DNA from 2 places in the Micromonospora cynarisoli genome. Region 1 is predicted to be linked to the other one. Evidence: predicted binding sites of a transcription regulator. Region 1 holds the regulator's gene; the other holds the start of a gene.
The links. The regulator HrcA, encoded in region 1, represses chaperone genes, less so after heat shock. The targets are predictions, from matches to a motif close to GGTTNGCACNCTCNNNNNGAGNGTGCNAACC.
Positions count from the first base shown of each region.

Region 2: a site for HrcA is predicted at 3,877-3,907, ahead of groES (co-chaperone GroES). Genes of this name have one in related genera too.

Region 1 is NZ_CP130426.1:3,134,218-3,145,729, reverse strand. Features, by position in the region: gene Q2K16_RS13055 (sugar ABC transporter substrate-binding protein) at 1-388, shown strand, start outside; gene Q2K16_RS13050 (carbohydrate ABC transporter permease) at 385-1,371, shown strand; gene Q2K16_RS13045 (carbohydrate ABC transporter permease) at 1,368-2,198, shown strand; gene Q2K16_RS13040 (MOSC domain-containing protein) at 2,241-2,882, shown strand; gene Q2K16_RS13035 (hypothetical protein) at 2,904-3,767, opposite strand; gene Q2K16_RS13030 (enoyl-CoA hydratase-related protein) at 3,910-4,719, opposite strand; gene hemW (radical SAM family heme chaperone HemW) at 4,739-5,962, shown strand; gene Q2K16_RS13020 (DUF4870 domain-containing protein) at 6,039-6,641, opposite strand; gene hrcA (heat-inducible transcriptional repressor HrcA) at 6,876-7,898, shown strand; gene dnaJ (molecular chaperone DnaJ) at 7,973-9,118, shown strand; gene Q2K16_RS13005 (16S rRNA (uracil(1498)-N(3))-methyltransferase) at 9,277-10,011, shown strand; gene Q2K16_RS13000 (histidine triad nucleotide-binding protein) at 10,370-10,729, shown strand; gene Q2K16_RS12995 (serine hydrolase domain-containing protein) at 10,798-11,512, shown strand, end outside.
Region 2 is NZ_CP130426.1:3,759,247-3,770,758, forward strand. Features, by position in the region: gene Q2K16_RS15910 (molybdopterin-dependent oxidoreductase) at 1-1,579, opposite strand, end outside; gene groL (chaperonin GroEL) at 1,709-3,355, opposite strand; gene groES (co-chaperone GroES) at 3,428-3,742, opposite strand; gene Q2K16_RS15925 (THUMP-like domain-containing protein) at 4,086-5,411, shown strand; gene ybaK (Cys-tRNA(Pro) deacylase) at 5,422-5,901, shown strand; gene Q2K16_RS15935 (sugar ABC transporter substrate-binding protein) at 6,111-7,211, shown strand; gene Q2K16_RS15940 (ATP-binding cassette domain-containing protein) at 7,330-8,154, shown strand; gene Q2K16_RS15945 (sugar ABC transporter permease) at 8,151-9,410, shown strand; gene Q2K16_RS15950 (ROK family protein) at 9,451-10,632, shown strand; gene Q2K16_RS15955 (DUF4142 domain-containing protein) at 10,765-11,505, shown strand.

The DNA.
Region 1 (11,512 bases):
GGACGGCGGCCCGGCCCCCGCCTTCGCCGGTGGCTCGGACGTCGCCCTCTGGCAGGACAGCAAGCGGCAGGATCTGGCCTGGGACTACCTGACCGTGCTGCTGAGCAAGAAGAACGCGAAGACCTTCGCCGGCAGCCTCGGCTTCTTCCCCGTCTACTCCGACCTGGTGCAGGGCGGCGACTACGCCGACGACAAGCTGATGGCGGCGTTCGCCAGCACCATGCAGCGCACCCGGCTGACCCCGCTGACCCCGAAGTGGGTGGAGGTCAGCCGGACGAAGACGGTCACCCAGGCGATGAACAGCTCGGTCATCAAGGGCCAGAAGTCGGTGCAGCAGGCCACCGCCGACGCCGCCGCCGAGATGGAAAGCATCCTCAACGCCAAGTGAGCACCCTGACCGAGCGCACTCCGACGGCCGCCGCCCGGGACACCCCCACGCGGCGGCGGCCCCGGGTGGACCGCCTGCCGTACCTGCTCCTGCTGCCCTGCCTGGTCGTCATCGGGGTGCTGCTGCTCTGGCCGCTGGGCCAGGTGGTGGCGATGTCGTTCTTCCGGCTGAACAGCGTCCGGCAGCTGCGCGGGGACCGGGAGTGGCCGTTCGTCGGCCTGGCCAACTACACCCAGATCCTCGGCGACCCGTTCTTCCGTACGGTGCTGCGCAACACCGTGCTCTTCGCGGCGGCGAACGTGCTGCTGACGATGGTGCTGGGCACCCTGGTCGGGTTGCTGCTGCACCGGCTCGGCCGTCGGATGGCCACCTTCGTGGCCAGCTGCGTGATGCTGGCCTGGGCCACCCCGGCGCTGACCGGCACGATCGTCTGGAAGTGGATCTTCGATGACACCTCCGGCCTGGTCACCTGGGCGTTCAACGCCCTGCCGGACAGGCTGTCGCAGGCGCTCTTCGGCCGCACCGACTGGTCGGGTTACGGCTGGTTCAACTCGCCGCTGCTGTTCTTCGCGATCCTGACCCTGGTGGTGGTCTGGCACTCGTTCCCGTTCATCGCGGTGAGCGTGCTCGCCGGGCTCAAGAGCGTCCCGAGCGAGCTGCACGAGGCGGCCCGGGTCGACGGGGCCGGCCCGTGGACGGTGTTCTGGAAGATCACCTTCCCGCTGCTGCGGCCGGTCTTCGGCATCCTGGTGGTGCTCTCCACCATCTGGGACTTCAAGGTCTTCACCCAGCAGTTCGTGCTGGCCGGCGGCACCCAGGACCGGCCGACGTTCATGCTGTCGATCTACTCGTACGCCGAGGCGTTCTCCCCGCCGCCCAAGTACGGCGTGGGCTCGGCCATCGCGGTCATCCTCACGCTGATCCTGCTTGTGGTGACCGGCCTGTACGTCCGGATGGTGCTCAGGCAGGAGGACGAGTCGTGAAGAAGGTCGCCCTCAACGGCGCGGGCCTGCTGGTGGCGCTCTTCGCCGCCTTCCCGGTCTACTGGATGATCGCCACCTCGCTGAAGCCGAACCGGGAGATCTTCTCGGCCACGCCCCGGCCGGTCCCGGCCCACCCCACCCTGGAGCACTACCGGGAGATCCTCACCGGCAACCTGATCCCGGGCGTGACCTTCGGCGACTTCCTGCTCAACAGCGTGCTGGTGGCCGTCAGCACGGTCGTGCTCAGCGGACTGGTGGCGCTGCTGGCCGCGACGGCGGTGGCCCGGTTCCGGTTCCGGCTCCGGACCACCTTCCTGATCATGCTGCTGGTGGTGCAGATGATCCCGCTGGAGGCGCTGGTCATCCCGCTGTTCCTGATGATCCAGCGGCTCGGCCTCTACAACACCCTGCCCAGCCTGATCCTCACCTACCTGGGCTTCTCGCTGCCGTTCGCGGTGTGGATGCTGCGTGGCTTCGTCGCGGCCGTGCCCAAGGAACTGGAGGAGGCCGCCGCCATCGACGGGGCCAGCCGCGCCCAGACGTTCCGCAAGGTCCTCTTCCCGCTGGTCGCGCCGGGTCTGGTGGCCACCAGCATCTTCTCCTTCATCACCGCCTGGAACGAGCTGATCTTCGCGTTGACCTTCGTCAACGACCAGAGCCGCTACACCCTGCCGGTGGCGATGACCTTCTTCTTCGGCCGCGACGACACCGCCTGGGGGTCGGTGATGGCCGCCTCCACCCTGTTCACCCTGCCCGTGATCGTCTTCTTCCTGCTGGTGCAGCGCCGGATGGTCTCCGGTCTGGTGGCGGGCGCCGTCAAGGGCTGAGCCGGGACGGCGACCGTCCGTGCCCGGCCGTACCCTGGGGCCATGACGGGCAGGGTGGCGGCGGTGAACCTCGGCGTGGTGACGCGGGCGCGGTGGGCGGGCGACGCGAGCGGGCGCAGCGGCATCGACAAGCGGCCGGTCGACGGCCCGGTGCTGCTGCGCGCCGACGGCGTGGCCGGTGACTTCATCGGCGAGCGGCCCCAGCACGGCGGCCCCGACCAGGCGGTCTACGCCTACGCGCAGGAGGACGCCGGCTGGTGGTCGGCCGAACTGGGCCGCGACATCAGCCCCGGCGGGTTCGGCGAGAACCTGACCACCTGGGCGGTGGAGGTGACTGGCGCGGTGATCGGCGAACGCTGGGCGGTCGGCTCGGCGCTGCTCCAGGTCACCAAACCGCGTACCCCGTGCACGACCTTCGCCGGCTTCTGGGGGGTGCCCGACCTGATCAAACGGTTCACCGTCCGGGCCGCGCCCGGGGCGTACCTGCGGGTGCTGCGCGACGGTGAGGTGAGCGCCGGCGACCCGGTGGAGGTGGTGGACCGGCCGGCGCACGGCGTCACCATCGGCGAGGTGTTCCGGGCCACCAGTCTGGAGCCGGAGCTGCTGCCCCGGCTGCTCGACGTCCCCGAGCTGCCCGCCTCGACCAGGGAGAAGGTGCGCCGCCGGTTGAACGTCGCCGGCTGACCGCACCGGCCCGCCGCCCCGTCAGGCGGGGTCGGCGAAGACCTCGGCCAGCACCCGGGGCTCGGTCGCCCGCCCGTCGGTGACCTTCGCCCACCGGCCGTTGTCGGCGTTCCACTCCAGCCCGTCGAAGCGCACCCGCTTCACCCCGTGGTCGGGGGCGTGCGAGACCAGCCAGTGCGCGTACCGCCAGCCGTCCCGGGCGTCCGCGGCGGGCACCGTCACGTCGGTCAGCTCGGCCACCGCACCCGCGTCGGGCAACCCCCAGTCGAGGGTCAGGCCGCGGGTCAGCTCGGCCACCGCCGCCTGCCCGCGCATCACCGGGGTACGCCCGACCGTGCAGGCCACCGCGCCGGTCGCCTCGCCGAGCAGGGCCCGCGCCAGCACCTGGGACTCGTCGGCCCACTTCTGGTACGCCTTCGGGTACGCCGAACGCTGCACCGCCTGGGCCGCGTCGGTGACCTCCATCCGCTCCCAGCCGCGTACCTTCTTCAGCGCCTTGTAGAACCGGTTCGCCGCGTACCGCTGGTCGCGGATCTGCTCCGGGGTGCCCCAACCCTGGCTGGGGCGCTGCTGGAACAGGCCGAGCGAGTCGCGGTCGCCGTGGGCGAGGTTGCGCAGCCCCGACTCCTGGTACGCGGTGGCCAGGGCGACCACCACGGCCTGCTCGGGCATCTGCCGCTGCATGCCGATCGCGGCGATGGTGGCCGCGTTGGCCATCTGGTCGGCGTCGAGCTTCACGGTGCCGTCGGCCTGCACGGTGCAGCTACGGCCGGCGACGGGAAGCCGGAACTCCCCGTCGAGTTGACGGACTCCCCAGCCCCCGACGACGGCGAACAACGCCACCACGACCCCGGCTGCCACGAATGTCCGCGTCCGCACCCGCACCTCCCGTTTCAACGTTCGCCAAGCGTACGTCGCCAACCGGCGGCCCCGGGTCGGTCGACCGGTTCACGTTCCCGCAGCCCGGCCCGGAGAACCCCACACCCTTACACGAGGTGCGCGGACCCTCACCCTGCGCCCCTCGCGCTCACCCCGCACCCTCACCGGGCCCACCCTCCAGGGTCACCACCCATCGAGCCGGTCGTTTCTCCCGGAACGCGGACACGCCCTCACGGCCCTCTTCGGACAGGAAGTAGCAGGTGGACCGGGCGGACAGGTCGGCGATCTCCGCGCGCAGGTCCGTGGCGGCCGGGCGGCGCAGCAACTCCTTCGTCCCGGCCAGCGCCCCGGGGGCACCCCGGACCAGCGACGCGCAGTACCGCGCCACCGCCGCGTCCAGCTCACCGGCCGGCACGGCGGCGGTCACCAGCCCCACCTCGGCGGCCCGCCGACCGTCGAAGGTGTCGCCGGTCAGGTACAGCTCGGCGGCGGCCCGGGGGTGCAGCCGGGGCAGCACGGTCGCCGAGATCACCGCCGGGATCACCCCGATCCGCACCTCGGTGAAGGCGAACGTCGCCTCCTGCGCGCAGACCGCCAGGTCGGCCGCCGCGATCAGGCCCAGCCCGCCGGCCCGCGCCGGCCCGGCCACCCTGGCCAGCACCGGCTTCGGGCACTCCCGCACCGCCACCAGCACGTCACCGAGCATCCCGGCCGGCACCGACCCGCTGGCGTACGCCGCCGCCGTCTCCTTCAGATCGGCCCCCGAGCAGAACACCGGGCCGGTGTGGTCCAGCACGACCACCCGCACCGCGTCGTCGGCGACCGCCGCGGCGATCCCGGCCAGCAGCTCGGTCATCAGCGGGGTGGACAGCGCGTTGCGGTTGTGCGGGCTGTCCAGGGTGAGGGTGGTCACCCCGCGGGCCGTGGCGACCCGCACGAGTCGGTCGGGAGACGTCATGCCGGGCACACTAGTGGCCATGCCCGGCGTCCTTCCAGATGGTGAGACCGTTCCCGTCGACGGCGCGCTGCCCGGCACCGCGCTGCGTGCCGTCGGCGCGCGCGGGTTCGGCGTCTACCTGCACGTGCCGTTCTGCGCCAGCCGGTGCGGCTACTGCGACTTCAACACCTACACCGCAGCCGAGCTGGGCGGGGGCGGCGGCCGGGAGTCGTACGCCGACACGGTGCTGGCCGAGTTGGCGCTCGCCGCCCGGGTGCTCGCCGACGCCCCACCGCCCCGGGTCGACACGGTCTTCGTCGGCGGTGGCACCCCCACCCTGCTGCCCGCCGACGACCTGGCCCGCCTGCTCGACGGCATCGACCGCACCTGGGGGCTGGCCGCCGACGCCGAGGTGACCACCGAGGCCAACCCCGAGTCGGTCACCCCCGGGTCGCTGAAGACCCTGCGCGCCGCCGGCTACACCCGGATCTCGCTGGGCATGCAGTCCGCCGCCGCCGGGGTGCTGGCGGTCCTCGACCGCACCCACCGCCCGGGACGGGCCGTCGAGGCCGCCCGGGAGGCCCGCGACGCCGGGTTCGACCACGTCAACCTCGACCTGATCTACGGCACGCCGGGGGAGCGTCCCGAGGACTTCGCCGTCTCGCTGGAGCAGGTGGTCGCCGCCGGGGTCGACCACGTCAGCGCGTACGCCCTGATCGTGGAGGACGGCACCCGGCTGGCGGCCCGGATGCGGCGCGGCGAGCTGCCGTACCCCTCCGACGACGTGGCGGCGGACCGCTACCTGGCTGCCGAGGCCGCCCTCGACGCGGCCGGTTTCTCCTGGTACGAGGTCTCCAACTGGGCCCGCAGCGAGGCGGCCCGGTGCCGGCACAACCTGCTCTACTGGACCGGCGGCGACTGGTGGGGCCTCGGCCCGGGGGCGCACAGCCACGTCGGCGGGGTGCGCTGGTGGAACGTCAAACACCCCACGACGTACGCGCAGCGGCTCGCCGCCGGGCACTCACCCGGCCTGGCCCGGGAGATCCTCACCCCGGCCGAGACGTACACGGAGGACGTGATGCTGCGCCTGCGGCTCGCCTGCGGGCTGCCGCTGGACGTGCTGGATGGCGCGGGGCGGGCCGCCGCCGCGCGGGCGCTCGCCGACGGGCTGCTGGACCCGGTGGCGTACCCGCAGGGGCGGGCGGTGCTCACCCTGCGCGGCCGGCTGCTGGCCGACGCGGTGGTCCGCGACCTGCTCCCCTGAACGTGGTCCCGCCGGCCCGCCGCGCGCCGGGGCCGGCGGTGGTGCCCGACCGGCCGGGGGAGCGGCCGGTCGGGACTCACTTGATGAAGCTGGTGGACATCGGGTAGCGGTAGGCCTGCCCCTCGTTGGCCTTCATGCCGGCGATGATCCCGAACAGGATCTGGATCACCACGACCGCGATGCTGGGCAGGAAGAGCAGGCACCAGCTCACGAACAGCAGCACGAACGCGATGATCGACCAGAGGATCTGGAAGTTCAGCGCGGCCAGCGCCTGCGCCCGGACGGCAGGAGACTGCTGCCCGCGCACCAGGTAGGCGATCAGCGGGGCGACGAAGCCGAGCGGGCCGAAGCTGATCAGCGCACCGGCGGCCCCGCCGAAGTGTGCGACCAGCGCCCAGGTCTTGTCCTCGCTGTTGGCGTAGCCGCCGCTCGGCGCGCCGTAGGTGCCGCCGGTCGGATATCCGCCACCGGGCGGGGGGTAACCACCCGGCGGGGGGTAACCGCCCGCAGGCGGCTGGTCACCGGTGGGCGGCGGATACCCGCCGGGCGGGGGATAGCCGCCCGCCCCCGGTGCGCCGGACAGTGGTGCGGTGGGCGGCTCGTATGGCGAGCCCTGGGGCGCGGTCGGGTCCGGCGGGACGCCGTCCCCCGCGCCGGGAGGGCGAGGTGGTTCAGTCATGCCGCCACGGTAGGGGCTGCCGGCAAGGGTGCACCAGAGCGACACTGGTGAGGTTGGCCTCGACGTTCGGTCAGCGACCGCGCCGGCATCCGCCGGGGCGGGCGCACCGACGGTCCGTCTTGATCATCGCGGCGGCGGCCCTGCCGACGTAGACTGGCACTCGCTACAGTCGAGTGCCAGAGCGCTTTGCCCGGGTGCGGCAGCGCCCGGGGCGACGTGCGTCAGGAGGTGGAGATGGGTCTCGACGACCGCAAACTCGCCGTGCTGCGGGCGATCGTCGAGGACTACGTCGCCACGCAGGAGCCCGTCGGCAGCAAGACGCTCGTCGAGCGGCACCAGCTCGGGGTCTCCCCGGCGACCGTCCGCAACGACATGGCGGTGCTGGAGGAGGAGGGCTACATCCGGCAGCCGCACACCAGCGCCGGTCGGGTCCCCACCGACCGGGGCTACCGCCTCTTCGTCGACCGGCTCTCCCGGGTCAAGCCGCTCAGCCCCGCCGAACGCCGGGCCATCGAGCGCTTCCTGGTCGGCGCGGTCGACCTCGACGACGTGGTGCACCGCACCGTACGCCTGCTGGCGCAGCTCACCCGGCAGGTCGCCGTGGTGCAGTACCCGTCACTGGCCCGCTCGTCGGTGCGCCACCTGGAACTGGTGCCGATCTCCACCACCCGGCTGATGCTGGTCATGATCGCCGACACCGGGCGGGTCGAGCAGCGGCTGGTCGAGCTGGCCGCGCCGGTCCCCGCCGACGACGTCCTCGACCTGCGCCGGCTGGTCAACGAGAAACTGGTCGGGAGTCGGTTGTCCGACACTCCGCCCCTGGTGCAGGCGCTTGTCGACGAGAGTGCTCCGCACCTGCGCGGCGCGATGACCACCCTGTCCACCGTGCTGCTGGAGACCCTGGTGGAACGCACCGAGGAGCGGCTCGCGCTGGCCGGCACCGCCAACCTCACCCGGGGTGGCCTGCTCGACTTCCAGGGCTCGCTGCGACCCATCCTGGAGGCGCTCGAAGAGGAGGTCGTGCTGCTCAAGCTGATCGGCGAGGCGGAACCGAGCACCACCCGGGTGCTGATCGGCGACGAGAACGAGATCGACAATCTCCGTGCCGCCTCGGTGGTCAGCACCGGGTACGGCCCGGGCTCCACCATCGTCGGCGGGCTGGGCGTGCTCGGCCCGACCCGGATGGACTACCCCGGCACCATCGCCACGGTGCGGGCCGTGGCACGCTACGTGGGCGAGCTGCTGGCCCAGAACTGACCAGTCAGGGCCGGCGGCCGGCTCCGGCCGCCGACCGGTGCAAACGCGAGACGAACATGAGGACACGGAACGCAGTGGCCAGGGACTACTACGGCATTCTCGGCGTGAGCCGGGAAGCCTCCGACGACGAGATCAAGCGCGCCTACCGCAAGCTGGCGCGGCAGTTCCACCCGGACGTGAATCCGGACCCGGAGGCACAGGAGAAGTTCAAGGACATCAACGCCGCGTACGAGGTCCTCTCGGACGACCGGAAGCGGCAGATCGTCGACCTGGGCGGCGACCCGCTCGCCCCGGGCGGCGGAGGCGCCGGCGGCCCGGGCGGCCCCGGCGGCGCCGGTCCGTTCGTCGGCTTCCAGGACATCATGGACGCCTTCTTCGGCGGCGCGGCCGGTGGCACCCGTGGCCCGCGGCCGCGTACCCGGCCCGGGGCCGACGCGATCCTGCGGCTGGAACTGGACCTGCACGAGACCGCCTTCGGCGTCGAGGCCCCGATCACGGTCGACACCGCAGTGCTCTGCACCACCTGCTCCGGGGCGGGCACCGCGGCCGGCACCCACCTGGCGACCTGCGAGGCGTGCGGTGGCCGGGGCGAGGTGCAGTCGGTCCAGCGGACCTTCCTCGGTCAGGTCGTCTCGGCCCGGCCGTGCACCGTCTGCCAGGGCTACGGCACCACCATCCCGCACCCCTGCCCGACCTGCGCCGGCGACGGCCGGGTGCGGACCCGCCGCTCGCTGACCGTCAAGATCCCGGCCGGCGTCGAGGACGGCATGCGCATCCGGCTCGCCCAGCAGGGCGAGGTCGGCCCGGGTGGGGGCACCGCCGGTGACCTCTACGTCGAGATCCACGAGCGCCCGCACGACGTCTACTCCCGCAAGGGCGACGACCTGCACTGCCGGGTCACCGTGCCGATGACCGCCGCCGCGCTGGGCACCCGGCTCACCATCAAGACGCTGGACAGCGAGGAGACCGTCGACGTCAAGGCCGGCACCCAGCCGGGCAGCACGCTCCGGCTGCGCGCTCGGGGCGTACCGCACCTGCGCGGCACCGGCCGGGGTGACCTCTACGTCCACCTCGACGTGCGTACCCCGACCAAGCTCGACGCCGACCAGGAGAAGATGCTGCGGGACTTCGCCAAGACCCGGGGTGAGGAGGTCGCCGAGCTGAGCAAGCAGGGCGGCTTCTTCTCCCGGATGCGCGACGCCTTCAACGGTCACGCCTGACCGGTCGGCCTGTCCCGGTCGCCCTGACCGGTCGGGCCGCACTGGTCGGCTTGTCCTGGCCGGTCTCGTTGCGGCCGGATTGTCCCGGTTGGGGCGTCCCGGCCGGACCGGAGTCCCGGGTGGCTCCTCGGCCGGCCCGGCCGGTTAGCCTGATCGGCGTGTCCGCGCCGCTGTTCCTGGTCGAGTCGCTGCCCCCTGCCGACCAGTTCACCCTGGACGGCCCCGAGGGGCACCACGCCGCCACCGTGCAACGGCTGCGCGTCGGCGAGGAACTGCTGCTCGCCGACGGGCGGGGCGGCACCGCCGCCGCCGTGGTCACCGCCGTAGGCCGGGGCACCCTCGACGTCACCGTCACCTCCCGGTGGTACGTCGACGCGGACGTCCCCCGGCTGGTCGTGGTGCAGGGCATCGCCAAGGGCGAGCGGGGCGAGTTGGCCGTGCAGGCGATGACCGAGGTGGGGGTGGACGAGATCGTGCCCTGGGCGGCGTCCCGCTCGGTGGCGCAGTGGCGCGGCGACCGGGGCGTACGGGCCCGGGAGAAGTGGGTGGCGACGGCCCGGGAAGCGGCCAAACAGGCCCGCCGGGCGTGGCTGCCGGTGGTGGCCGGTGCCCCGGACGAGTCCACCGCCACGGTGGCCCGCCGGATCGCCGGGGCGGGCACGGCCTTCGTCCTGCACGAGGAGGCCGACGACCGGCTCACCACGGTCGACCTGCCGACCACCGGCGAGATCGTCCTGGTCGTCGGGCCGGAGGGCGGCATCGCCCCGACCGAGCTGACCGCCTTCACCGACGCGGGTGCCCGCCCCGTACGCCTGGGCCCCTCGGTCCTGCGCACCTCCACCGCAGGCCCCGCCGCCCTGGCCGTCCTCTCCACCCGCCTATCCCGCTGGTAACCGACCCACCCCCGCCGAGCCCCGCCCCCGCGGTACGTCCGGTGATCAAGAGCTTTGCGTCATCCCCGGGCCCGATCCCCGCCCCAAACCTCTTGATCACCGCTCCGTCGGTGCCGTCTCCCGGCGGTGCCCCTGGTGATCAAGAAGTTTGCGTCGTCGCCCAGCCCGTCCCCGCCCCAAACCTCTTGATCACCCCGCCCCTCAACGCTGCTCCCGGCGGTGCGTCCGGTGATCAAGAGGTTTGCGTCGCCCGTCGGCTTGGGATTGACGTAAGGCTCTTGATCAACGCGGGCGGGGGGTGGGGCGGGGGAGGGGTGGGAGGGGGGAGGGGAATGGGGGTGGTCTTTAGAGTGGGGGGATGGGAGCCGACTGTCTGTTCTGCCGCATCGTCGCCGGGGAGATTCCGGCCACCATCGTCAAGGAGACCGCCACCACCCTGGCCTTCCGCGACATCGGGCCGAAGGCGCCGGTGCACGTGCTGGTCATCCCCAAGGAGCACTACGCCGACGTGGCGACGCTCGGCCAGGGTGACCCGGGGCTGGCGGGCGAGGTGCTGGCTACGGCGGCGGCGGTGGCCGAGGACGAGGGGCTGACCGGCGACGGCTTCCGGCTGATGTTCAACACCGGCCCGTACGGTGGCCAGGAGGTCTTCCACGTGCACGCCCACCTGCTCGGCGGCGCGCCCCTGGGCCCGATGCTGGCCCGGGACCTGGCGTGACGTCGACGGCCGGCGGGGAACCCGGCCCGGGCGGCGACGGGGCGCGGGTACGGCGTCGGCTGGAACGGATGGTCCGCGGGACGCAGGCGCAGGCTCGGGTGCCCGCCCTGGCGGTGGCGCTGCACCGGGCCGACAGCCCGCTCTGGAGCTTCCAGGTCGGCGGCACCGGCAACGACACCGCCCTCGGCCCGGCGAGCCGGTTCCGGATCGGCTCGGTCACCAAGACCTTCACCTCCGTGCTGGTGATGCAGTGCCGTGACGACGGGCTGCTCGACCTGGACGACCCGCTGGGCCGGCACCTGGCGCTGCCCGCGCACGGCGACCTGACCGTACGCCGGCTGCTCTCGCACACCGCCGGGCTGCAACGCGAGCCGTACGGCGACGTCTGGGACACGTTGCGCGCGCCCCGGGTCGACGAGCTTCTCGCCGACCTGGCCCGGGTCGAGCGGGTGCTGCCCACCGGCCGCCGCTACCACTACTCCAACCTGGGCATGGCGCTGCTCGGCCGGCTGGTCGGCGCGCTGCGCGGCGGCACCTGGGCCGAGGTGCTCGCCGACCGGGTGCTCACCCCGCTGGGGCTGGCCGACACCTCGGTCGACCCGGGGCCGCAGGCGGTGACCGGTTTCCTGGTCGACGCGTACTCCGACGAGGCGCATCCGGAGCCGCCGACCGACTTCGGTGCGGTCGGGCCGGCCGCCCAGCTGTGGAGCACCGCGACGGACATGGCCCGGTGGGCGGCGTTCCTGGCCGACCCGGCCGCGCTGGACCCGACCGGCGCGGTGC
Region 2 (11,512 bases), 630 kb from region 1:
CCCGCACCTGGAGGGTGTGCTCACCCGGGGTCGCCGGCCACCGCCACGACCACTGCACCCAGGTGTCCACCGACACCGTCGGGGCGAGGGTCGCCTCCTGCCACGCGCCACCGTCGACGCGTACCTCGACCCGGCTGATCCCCCGGTGCTGCGCCCAGGCCACCCCCGCCACCGTCACCTCCCCCGCGGTGAGCCGGTTACGCGCGCGCGGGGTGTCGATCCGCGACTGCGTCTTCACCGGCCCCTGCGCCGACCACCCGCGCGGCACCCAGTACGCGTCGAAGTCGGCGAAACTGGTCAGCTCCAGCTCGGTCACCCACTTGCAGGCCGACACGTACCCGTAGAGGCCCGGCACCACCATCCGCACCGGGAACCCGTGCTCGACGGGTAGCGGCTCGCCGTTCATCCCCACCGCCAGCAGGGCGTCCCGCCCGTCGCGCAGCGCCGCCGTCGGGGTGCCGCAGGTCCAGCCGTCGACCGACCGGCCGACCACCTGGTCGGCCCCCTCCTCCGGCCCCGCCTCGTCGAGCAGTTCCCGGATCGGCACGCCCAGCCAGCGGGCGTTGCCGATCAGGTCACCGCCCACCTCGTTCGAGACGCAGGCCAGGGTGACGTACCGCTCGACCATCGGGCGGGCGAGCAGCTCGGCGAAGGTCAGTTCGATCGGGTTGCGCACCCGACCGTGGATGCGCAACCGCCAGGTCTCCGGGTCGACCTGCGGCACCACCAACGCCGTGTCGATCCGGTAGAAGCCGCCGTTCGGCGTGGTGTAGGGGGCGAGCTGGGCCAGGGACAGGTCCGCGCCGGCCGGCACCGTCGGCGCCACCGCCGACGGGGTGGGCAACGCGACCGCCTGCCGGGCCGCCGAGACCCCCCGCCGCCCGGCGAGCCAGTGCCCGCCCAGCCCCACCACGGTCGCCGCGCCCGCGAGCAGGCCCGCACCGCGCAGGAACCGCCGCCGGGACTCCGGGTCGGTCGACTCCAACGGCTCCCACCCGGCCGGCGGCCCGTCGTCCGGACCCGCCGGCACACCCGGCCCGCCGCCCGCCGCCGATCCGCCCGCCGGCGCACCACCTGCCGCAGAGGACCCGCTGGCCGGCGGGGTGGCGGACAGCGGGGTGGGCGGCTGCCAGGGCCAGGGGTCGAGCTGCCAGGGACCGGCCACGAAGGCCCCGAGCACCAGCCCGCCCAGCACCCCGCCGACCAGGGCGGGGAGCGCGTCGGCGGCATCCGCGCCGGCGCGGGTGAGCGCGGCGGCGACACCGAGGCCGGTGAACGCCGCGATGCCCACCAGCCCGACGGCGAGCCGGCGCGCGGCGAGCACACCGATCCCGGCGGCGAACGCCGCCAACAGCACCGCCGTACCGACCAGCAGGGCGATCTTGTCGTACCTGCCGAAGACGTCGATGGCGAACTGCTTGAGCGGCTCGGGGACCGTGTCGACCACCACCCCGCCGACCGCGATCAGCGGGGCGGAGCGGGGACCGGTGAGGACGGCGACCGGCTCGGCGACACCGATGGCCACCACGGCGGCGGTGACCCCGGCCAGCGCGGCGAAGCCACGGGGGGTGGTGCTCATCCGGCCAGTGTCGTCGATCGAGCGGGCCGGCCGCCATCCACGTCACCGTTCCGTAAGCAGCGGTCACCGTACGCGTCAGGGCGCACCGCCGACGATCGACGGTGCGCCCTGAGCTGGCGTACTACCGGGTCAGAAACCCGGGCCGTGCTGGTGGCCGTGACCGTGACCGTGGCCGTGCCCACCGGCGGCGGCCGGCTCCGGCTGCTCCGGCTTCTCGACCACCAGGCTCTCGGTGGTCAGCAGGAGACCGGCGATCGACGCGGCGTTGGTGACCGCGTTGCGGGTCACCTTCACCGGGTCGATGATGCCGGACTTCACCAGGTCGACGTACTCGCCCTGGGCGGCATCGAGGCCCTGGCCCCAGTCCTGGCCGGCGACCTTCTCCACCACCACGTAGCCGTCGTGGCCGGCGTTCTGGGCGATCCAGCGCAGCGGCTCGACCAGCGCCTTGCGCACGATCGAGACACCTACCTTCTCGTCACCGGTCAGGCCGAGGTCGTCGTCGAGCACCGAGCGGATCTGGGCCAGCGCAGCACCGCCGCCGGGAACCGTCCCCTCCTCGACCGCGGCCTTGGTGGCGGCGATCGCGTCCTCGATGCGGTGCTTGCGCTCCTTCATCTCGACCTCGGTGGCCGCGCCCGCCTTGATGACCGCGATGCCGCCGGAGAGCTTCGCCAGCCGCTCGGCCAGCTTCTCCCGGTCCCAGTCGGAGTCGGACGCCTCGATCTCCTTGCGGATCTGGGCGACCCGGTCGGCGACCTCGGCGGACTTGCCACCGCCGTCGACGACCGTGGTGTTCTCCTTGTCGACCACGACACGCCGGGCGGTGCCGAGCGCCTCCAGGCCGACCTGGTCGAGCCGGTAGCCCAGCTCCGGGGCGACCAGCTCGGCGCCGGTCAGGATCGCCATGTCCTGGAGCATCGCCTTGCGGCGGTCACCGAAACCGGGGGCCTTGACCGCGCAGACCTTGATGGTCTTGCGGATCGCGTTGACCACCAGGGTGGACAGCGCCTGGCCCTCGACGTCCTCGGCGACGATCAGCAGCGGCTTGCTGTTCTGGAGGACCTTCTCCAGCAGCGGCAGCAGCTCCTCGATCGCCGAGATCTTCTGGGTGGTGATGAGGATGTACGGGTCCTCCAGCACCGACTCCTGCGACTCCGAATCGGTGACGAAGTTCGGCGAGATGAAGCCCTTGTCGAACTGGAGACCCTCGGTCACCTCCAGCTCGGTGGTGAGGGTGGAGCCCTCCTCGACGGTGATCACACCGTCGCGGCCGACCCGCTCCATCGCCTCGGCGATCAGCTCACCGATGGTGGCGTCCTGCGCCGAGATCGTCGCGACGTGCGCGATCGACTTCTTGTCGGCCACCTCGACGGCCCGGCCGAGCAGCGCCTCGGAGACCTTGGTGGCCGCCGCGTCGACGCCCCGCTTGAGGCCGGTCGGGTTCGCCCCGGCGGCCACGTTGCGCAGACCCTCGCGGACCATCGCCTGGGCCAGCACGGTCGCGGTGGTGGTCCCGTCGCCGGCGACGTCGTTGGTCTTCGTCGCCACCTCCTTGACCAGCTGCGCGCCGAGGTTCTCGTACGGGTTGGTGAGCTCGATCTCCTTGGCGATGGTCACACCATCGTTGGTGATCGTCGGCGCACCGAATTTCTTGTCCAGGACGACGTTGCGCCCGCGCGGGCCGAGGGTGACCTTGACCGCGTCCGCGAGGGCGTTGACACCGTGCTCCAGCAGGTGCCGGGCGTCGTCCGAGAAGCTCAGGATCTTCGCCATGAATGTCCCTTCGAAGCGTCGTCGCCCCGGCCCGGCGAGCCGGACCGGGGCGACGACACGGGAATCGGTTGGTTACTTCTCGATGACCGCGAGAACGTCGCGGGCGGAGAGCACCAGGTACTCCTCGCCGGCGTACTTGATCTCGGTGCCGCCGTACTTCGAGTAGAGGACGGTGTCGCCGACCTTGACGTCGAGCGGCACGCGGTTGCCCTTGTCGTCGATCCGGCCGGGGCCGACGGCGAGGACGGTGCCCTCCTGCGGCTTCTCCTTGGCGGTGTCGGGGATCACGATGCCCGACGCCGTGGTGGTCTCAGCCTCGTTCGCCTGGACCACGATCCGGTCCTCGAGCGGCTTGATCGCAACCTTGGTCGCGGTAGTCACGGGCATACCCTCCTGGGGTACTTGGTTTCGTTGCCGGCCGAGAGTCCGACCAGCGTCAATCTGCCACATGCCACCGGGCGGGGCCGTCGTCGCGGGTGCCGGTCCGCCTGGCGTTCAGCACCCGGACCGGATGGCCCGGACGCTGGCACCCTCGGGGTGAGAGTGCTAATCGCAGGTTATTCCTCGGCTAGCACTCCGTCAAGGAGAGTGCCAATCTGCCGCCCTCCGTGTCGCCCGACGCGGGCCATGGTCAACTCAGGGGTGGCGATGTTGCGGTGACCACGCCGCTCGGACACGGCAACATCGGCCCACCTGAGCCGATCGCCCGGGCGGACCGGACAATGGGCGGGTGAATCTCGACCAGTTCGCCGCGCTGCGTACCGCCGAGGGGTCGGCCGTGCTCGCCGCGGCGGCCGGGGTGGCCGGCGGCGACCCGCTGGTCGCGGCGGCGGCGCTGCGCTCGCGCGGGGTGCCGGCCGGGCTGGCCGCCGCCGCGCTGACCCAGGCCGAGCTGCGCCGCCGGGCGGTCGGCAAGTTCGGCCCGGAGGCGGCCGGGATGTTCCTCACCCGCCCCGGCCTGGAGCAGGCCACCCGCCGGCCGGTCGCCGACCGGCGGGCCGCCCGGCTCGCCGCCGCCGGGGTGCGCACCCTCGCCGACCTGGGCTGCGGTCTCGGCGCCGACGCGCTCGCCGCCGCCCGCGCCGGCATCCGGGTGTACGGGGTGGAGGCCGACCCGGTCACCGCCGCGCTGGCCGCCGCGAACGCCGAGGCCGCCGGGCTGGCCGGGATGTTCACCGTGGAGTGCGGCGACGCGACGGCGTTCGACGTGACCCGGGTCGACGCGGTGTTCTGCGATCCGGCCCGACGGCGGGCCGGCACCGGACGGCGGATCTTCGACCCGGACGCCTACTCGCCGCCGTGGGACTTCGTCACCGGGCTGGCCGCACGGGTGCCGCACACGGTGGTGAAGGTGGCCCCGGGCGTCGACCACGCCCGGATCCCGGCCGACGCCGAGGCGGAGTGGGTGAGTGTCGACGGTGACCTGGTCGAGGCGGCCCTCTGGGGCGGCCCGCTCGCCGGGGTGCCCCGCCGGGCGACCGTCCTGAGGGGCGTCCCGCCGAGCGCGCACCGGCAGCGCCCGGCGGGCGGCCCGGCAACCCCCGGGGACCGGCCCACCGGTCCCGGTGCCGGGGCGACCGACGGCCACCGGCCGACCGTCCCCGGTGACACACCGGAGCAGAGCCACCAACTGACCGGCACGGGTGACGTCGAGGCGGGCGTCGGACCGGTACGGCGCTACCTGTACGACCCGGACCCGGCGGTCGTCCGGGCGCACCTGGTCGCCGAACTGGCCGACACCCTCGACGCGACGCTTGCCGACCCGAGCATCGCCTACCTCTACGCGGACGCCCCGCGCCCCACCCCGTTCGGGCGGTGCCTGGAGATCGTCGACGTGCTGCCGTTCTCGCTGAAGCGGCTGCGCGCGCTGCTGCGGGAGCGCCGGGTCGGCCGGGTGGAGATCCTCAAGCGGGGCTCGGCGCTGTCGCCCGAGCAGCTGCGCCGGGACCTGCGACTGGCCGGGGAGAATCCGGCCAGCCTGGTGCTGACCCGGGTGGCCGGGGCACCGACGGTGCTGGTCGGGCGACCGGTCGCGGACGGGGGCCCGCCGGGCTAGCGTGACCGGCATGGCGGGACAGGCCACTGCGGCGACGGCACTGCTGACCAAGCGGAGGATCGCCCACCGCACCCACCCGTACGACGTCGCGCCGGACGCGCCGAACTACGGCGCGCTGGTCGCGGCGGCGCTCGGCGTGCCGCCGGAGCGGGTGTTCAAGACGCTCGTCGCCGAGGTGGACGGGGCGCTGGCGGTGGCGGTCGTCCCGGTCACCGGCGAGCTGAGCCTCAAGGCGCTGGCCTCGGCGCTGGGTGGCAAGCGGGCCGCGCTGGCCGACCGGGCCGCCGCCGAGCGGAGCACCGGTTACGTGCGGGGCGGGATCAGCCCGTTGGGCCAGCGGCGACGGTTGCCGACGGTGGTCGACGTCTCCGCGCTGGACCACGACACCGTCTACGTGTCGGCCGGCCGGCGGGGGTTGCAGCTCCAGCTCGCCCCGGCGGACCTGGTGGCCCTCACCGACGCCGGCACCGCACGGATCGCCGCCGGCTGACCCGACGCCGGAAGCCCGTCGCAGACCGGACACGCAGCGTGATTACGGGGCGGGTGTCCCAGGGGTGACAACCGCGTTGCTGAATTGTTACCGCCGCCAACAAACTTCTGACCTCGGCAGTCTTGCGCCCGACTCACGGGCGGGAATACGTTGCCGGACACAACAAAACACCGACCACTCCTCCCCCACCCTCGAAAGGACCCGTGCAGATGCGCAAGGGCTTCCTCACCTTCGCCGCCGTGGGCCTGCTGGCCACCGGCAGCATGGCCGCCTGCGGCGACGACTCCAGCAGCAACGACGCCGGCGGCGACACCGCCAAGAAGCCGAAGATCGGCGTCATCCTGCCGGACAGCAAGTCCTCCGCCCGCTGGGAGACCGCCGACCGCAGGTTCCTCAAGGCCGCCTTCGACGCCGCCGGTGTCGAGTCGGACATCCAGAACGCCCAGAACGACAAGAACGCCTTCCAGACCATCGCCGACCAGATGATCACCAGCGGGGTCACCACCCTGATGATCGTCAACCTGGACTCCGGCACCGGCAAGGCCGTGCTGGACAAGGCGAAGTCGCAGGGCGTCGCCACGATCGACTACGACCGGCTCACCCTGGGCGGCTCCGCGCAGTACTACGTCAGCTTCGACAACGAGGCCGTCGGCAAGCTCCAGGGCGAGGGCCTGGCCAAGTGCCTGACCGAGAAGGGCGTCAAGAACCCGACTGTCGCCTACCTCAACGGCTCGCCGACCGACAACAACGCCACCCTGTTCAAGAACGGCTACGACTCGGTGCTCAAGCCGAAGTTCGAGTCGAAGGAATACACCAAGGGCCCGGACCAGTCGGTGCCGGACTGGGACCCGGCGCAGGCCGCCACGATCTTCGAGCAGATGCTCACCCAGACCGGCGGCAAGATCGACGGTGTGCTCTCCGCCAACGACGGCCTCGGCAACGCGGCCATCTCGGTGCTGAAGAAGAACAAGCTCAACGGCAAGGTCCCGGTGACCGGCCAGGACGCCGACGTGACCGGCCTGCAGAACATCCTCGCCGGTGACCAGTGCATGACCGTCTACAAGGCCGTCAAGAAGGAGGCCGACGCGGCCGCCGAGCTGGCCATCGCCGTGGCCAAGGGCGAGCGCAAGGAGACCGGGCAGACGGTCAAGGACCCGGAGAGCGGCCGGGACGTCCCGTCCGTGCTGCTGGAGCCGAAGGCGATCGACAAGGCCACCGTCAAGGACGTCGTGGCCGACGGCTACGTCGACAAGGCGAAGCTCTGCACCGGCGCGTACGCCGCGCTCTGCACCGCCAACGGCATCAGCTGACCGTACGACGAGCGTCGTACCCCGTCGACGCGACGCCGCCCGGCACGGAACCTCGTGCCGGGCGGCGCTCGCCGCCGGACGGGCTCCGAGATCTTCCCTCCGTCCGAAGGAGACCCCCGTGTCCGCGACCCCCCTGCTGGAACTGCGCGGGATCGACAAGAGCTTCGGTCCCGTCCAGGTCCTGCGCGACGTCGCCCTCGCCGCCCACGCCGGAGAGGTGACCGCACTGGTCGGCGACAACGGCGCCGGCAAGTCCACCCTGGTCAAGTGCATCAGCGGCATCTACCCGGCCGACGCCGGCGAGTTCCTCTTCGACGGCCGACCGGTGACCATCAACAGCCCCCGGGACGCCGCCACGCTCGGCATCGAGGTCGTCTACCAGGACCTCGCGCTCTGCGACAACCTCGACATCGTGCAGAACATGTTCCTCGGCCGGGAGAAGCACAGCGGGCTGGTGCTCGACGAGCCGACCATGGAACAGATGGCGGCGGAGACCCTCGCCGGGCTCTCCGTGCGGACGGTGAAGTCGCTGCGCCAGCACGTCTCCAGCCTCTCCGGCGGGCAGCGGCAGACCGTCGCCATCGCCAAGGCGGTGCTCTGGAACAGCAGGCTGGTCATCCTCGACGAGCCGACCGCCGCGCTGGGCGTGGCACAGACCGCCCAGGTCCTCGAACTGGTCCGCCGGCTGGCCGACAACGGGCTGGCCGTGGTGCTGATCTCGCACAACATGAACGACGTCTTCGCGGTCTCCGACCGGATCGCCGCGCTCTACCTCGGCCAGATGGTCGCCCAGGTGAAGACCACCGACATCACCCACTCGCAGGTCGTCGAGTTGATCACCGCCGGCCGTTCCGGCAACCTCGGTCTCACCGGCGAGCCGGTCACCGCCGGCAACGGCACCGGCGCGGGACCCGCCGACACCACTCCAGGAGGCGTTCGATGACCACCACCGCCGTGCGCAAGGAAGGCCCGGCGGCGGTCACGCCGCCGCCGACCGTCGGCAGCCACCTCCGCGGCTACTGGGGCCGGGTACGCGGCGGCGACATCGGCGCGCTGCCCGCCGTACTCGGACTGATCGTGCTCTGCACGGTCTTCTCGATCATGCGGCCGTCGTTCCTCACCGCCGGCAACTTCGCCAACCTGTTCACCCAGGGCGCGGCGGTCACCCTGATCGCCATGGGGCTGGTCTTCGTCCTGCTGCTCGGCGAGATCGACCTCTCCGCCGGCTTCGCCAGCGGGGTCTGCGCGGCCATCCTGGCCAACGTCGCCACCAAGGCCGGCTACCCCTGGTACGTGGCCGTGCTCGCGGCGATCCTCACCGGCGTGGTCATCGGCACGGTGCTCGGCTTCCTGGTCGCCAAGATCGGTATCCCGTCGTTCGTGGTCACCCTGGCCGGCTTCCTCGCCTTCCAGGGCATCGTGCTGATGCTGATCAGCGGTGGCGCCAACATCTCGGTCAACGACGAGGTGCTGGTGGCGATCGCCAACCGCAACCTGCCCCCGGCCGTCGGCTGGGCGCTGGCCGCCCTCGCCATCGGCGGGTACGCGGCCGTGCAACTGCTGCGGCACCGCAAGCGGCTGTCCCGGGGCCTGACCACCGACCCGATGGCGGTGGTGCTCGCCCGCATCGGCGGCCTGACCCTGATCCTCGGCATCGCGGTCTACATCCTCAACCAGGAGCGCAGCCGCAACGTCCTGGTCAACTCGCTCAAGGGCGTGCCGATCGTGGTGCCGGTCATCGCGGTGCTGCTGATCGTCTGGACCTTCGTGCTCCAGCGCACCAGCTACGGCCGGCACGTCTACGCCGTCGGCGGCAACAAGGAGGCCGCCCGCCGGGCCGGCATCAACGTCGACCGGATCCGGATCTCGGTCTTCGTGATCTGCTCGTCCATGGCGGCGGTCGGCGGCATCGTCGCGGCCAGCCGGGCCAACTCGGTGGACCCGAACACCGGCGGCAGCAACGTGCTGCTCTACGCCGTCGGCGCGGCGGTGATCGGCGGCACCAGCCTCTTCGGCGGCAAGGGCCGGGTCCTCGACGCCGTGCTCGGTGGCGCGGTGGTCGCCGTCATCGACAACGGCATGGGCCTGATGGGCTACAGCGCCGGGGTGAAGTACGTCGTCACCGGCGTGGTGCTGCTCCTCGCGGCCAGCGTGGACGCGCTGTCGCGCCGCCGCGCCGCCGCCTCCGGAACGCGCTGATCCGCGTACGCCAGCGGCGGGACATGGGGTGCCAGCGACGATGCGGGTAGGACCGAGCCAGGACGAGATCCGGCGGCAGAACCTCGGGGCGCTGCTCCGGCACGTCCACGTGCACGGCGCCACCTCCCGCGCGGAACTCACCACCGCCCTCGGGCTCAACCGCAGCACCATCGGCGCGCTCACCGCCGACCTGGCCGGGGCCGGACTGGTCAGCGAGGGGACACCGAAGGAGACCGGCCGGGCCGGACGACCGTCACTTGTCGTCCGGCCCGAGTCGGCCCGGGTCTACGCGTACGCGTACTCGATCGAGGTGGACCGGCTGCGGGCGGCGCGGGTCGGGCTCGGCGGCGAGGTGCTCGACCGCCGGGATCTGGACCGGCCACGGGACCTGGACGCCGGGGAGACCGTCCCGATGCTGGCCGGCGCCCTCAAGCAGATGCAGGAACGGGTGCCGCCGGGGTCGATCTGCGTCGGCGCCGGCGTCGCGGTCTGCGGCATGGTCCGCAAGGCCGACGGGCTGGTCCGGCTCGGCCCCACCACCGGCTGGGTGGACGAGCCGATCGGGGCCGCCCTCGCCGTCGAACTGGGCGTCGAGCTGCCGGTCACGGTCGGCAACGTGGCCGACGTCGCCGCGTTCGCCGAACACGCCCGGGGCGTCGCCGCCGGCTGCGACAACGTCATCTACCTGTACGGGGACGTCGGCGTCGGGGCCGGCATCATCGCCGGTGGCCGCCGGCTGACCGGTCACGGCGGGTACGGCGGCGAGGTCGGACACATGGTGGTGGTGCGCGACGGCACCCCCTGCGAGTGCGGTTCCCGGGGCTGCTGGGAGACCCAGATCGGCGAGTACGGGCTGCTGCGGGCCGCCGGCCGGTCCGACGCCCGGGGCCGCGACGCGCTGCTGGCCGTGTTCGACGCCGCCGACCGGGGTGACGCACGCGCCCAGACCGCCGTCCGGCACGCCGGGGACTGGCTCGGTTTCGGGGTGGCCAACCTGGTCAACATCTTCAACCCGGAGATGGTCATCTTCGGCGGCACCATGCGGGACCTCTACCTGGCCGCCGCCGCCCAGGTCCGCAGCCGGCTCAACGAGACCGGCCTGCCCGCCTGCCTGGAACACGTCCGGCTGCGTACCCCGAAACTCGGCGACGACGCGGCGCTGATCGGCGCGGCCGAGCTGGCCTTCGAACGGCTCCTCGCCGACCCGCTCGACGCCGCCTGAACGGACACCTCCCGACTCGTGCGCCGCCCGGTGAACTGATCGGCCCGACGGTCCGTACCAGTGGACGGACGGGCAGCCGGCGGGTCGCTGCCCGACAGGACAGGTCGGCCCGGATCGAGGAGGCACCGCAGCATGGCACCGCTGGATTCCGTACGTCGTCGGCGAGGGCACCGGACCCACCGGGTGGCGGTGCTGGTCGTCACCTTCCTGGCCGGACTGGTCGTGCTACCCGGCATGGCGGTCGCCGCACCCGGCGTCCAGTTGAACGCCGCTGACATGACGCTGCTCAACGGCGTCCGGTTGGCCGGCCTGTGGGAGATGCCGGCCGGCACGATGGCCGCCGAGAAGGGGCAGTCCGCGCGGGTGCGGGAGGTCGGCGCGGAGATCGCCCGTCAGCACGGCATCCTCGACGAGTTGGTGGTGCAGGCCGCCAACAAGCTGGGCACGACGCTGCCGAGCGATCCCACCCCCGAACAGAAGGGGTGGCTGACCGAGATGCAGAACGCCTCGGGTGCCCAGTTCGACCAGATCTTCGTGACCCGGCTCCGGGTGGCGCACGGCAAGATCTTTCCGGTGATCGGCGCGGTCCGGGCCAGCACCCGGGACAACACGGTGCGCAAGCTCGCCGACGAGGCCAACAAGTTCGTCAACGACCACATGGCCATGCTGGAGAGCACCGGGCTGGTCCGCTGGCAGCAGATGCCGCCGGCCGCCATCCCGGCCGCGCAGAACGACTCGCTGGTCGCCGCCGCCCAGGCCGGGGCCAATTCCGGCCCGTCGGTCGGGGTCAGCACCACAGTGGTCTGGGCGGTCTTCCTGCTGGCCCTCGGCGCGGGCGGCTACGCCACCTGGCGGATCACGCGCCGCAGTTGACCCCGCG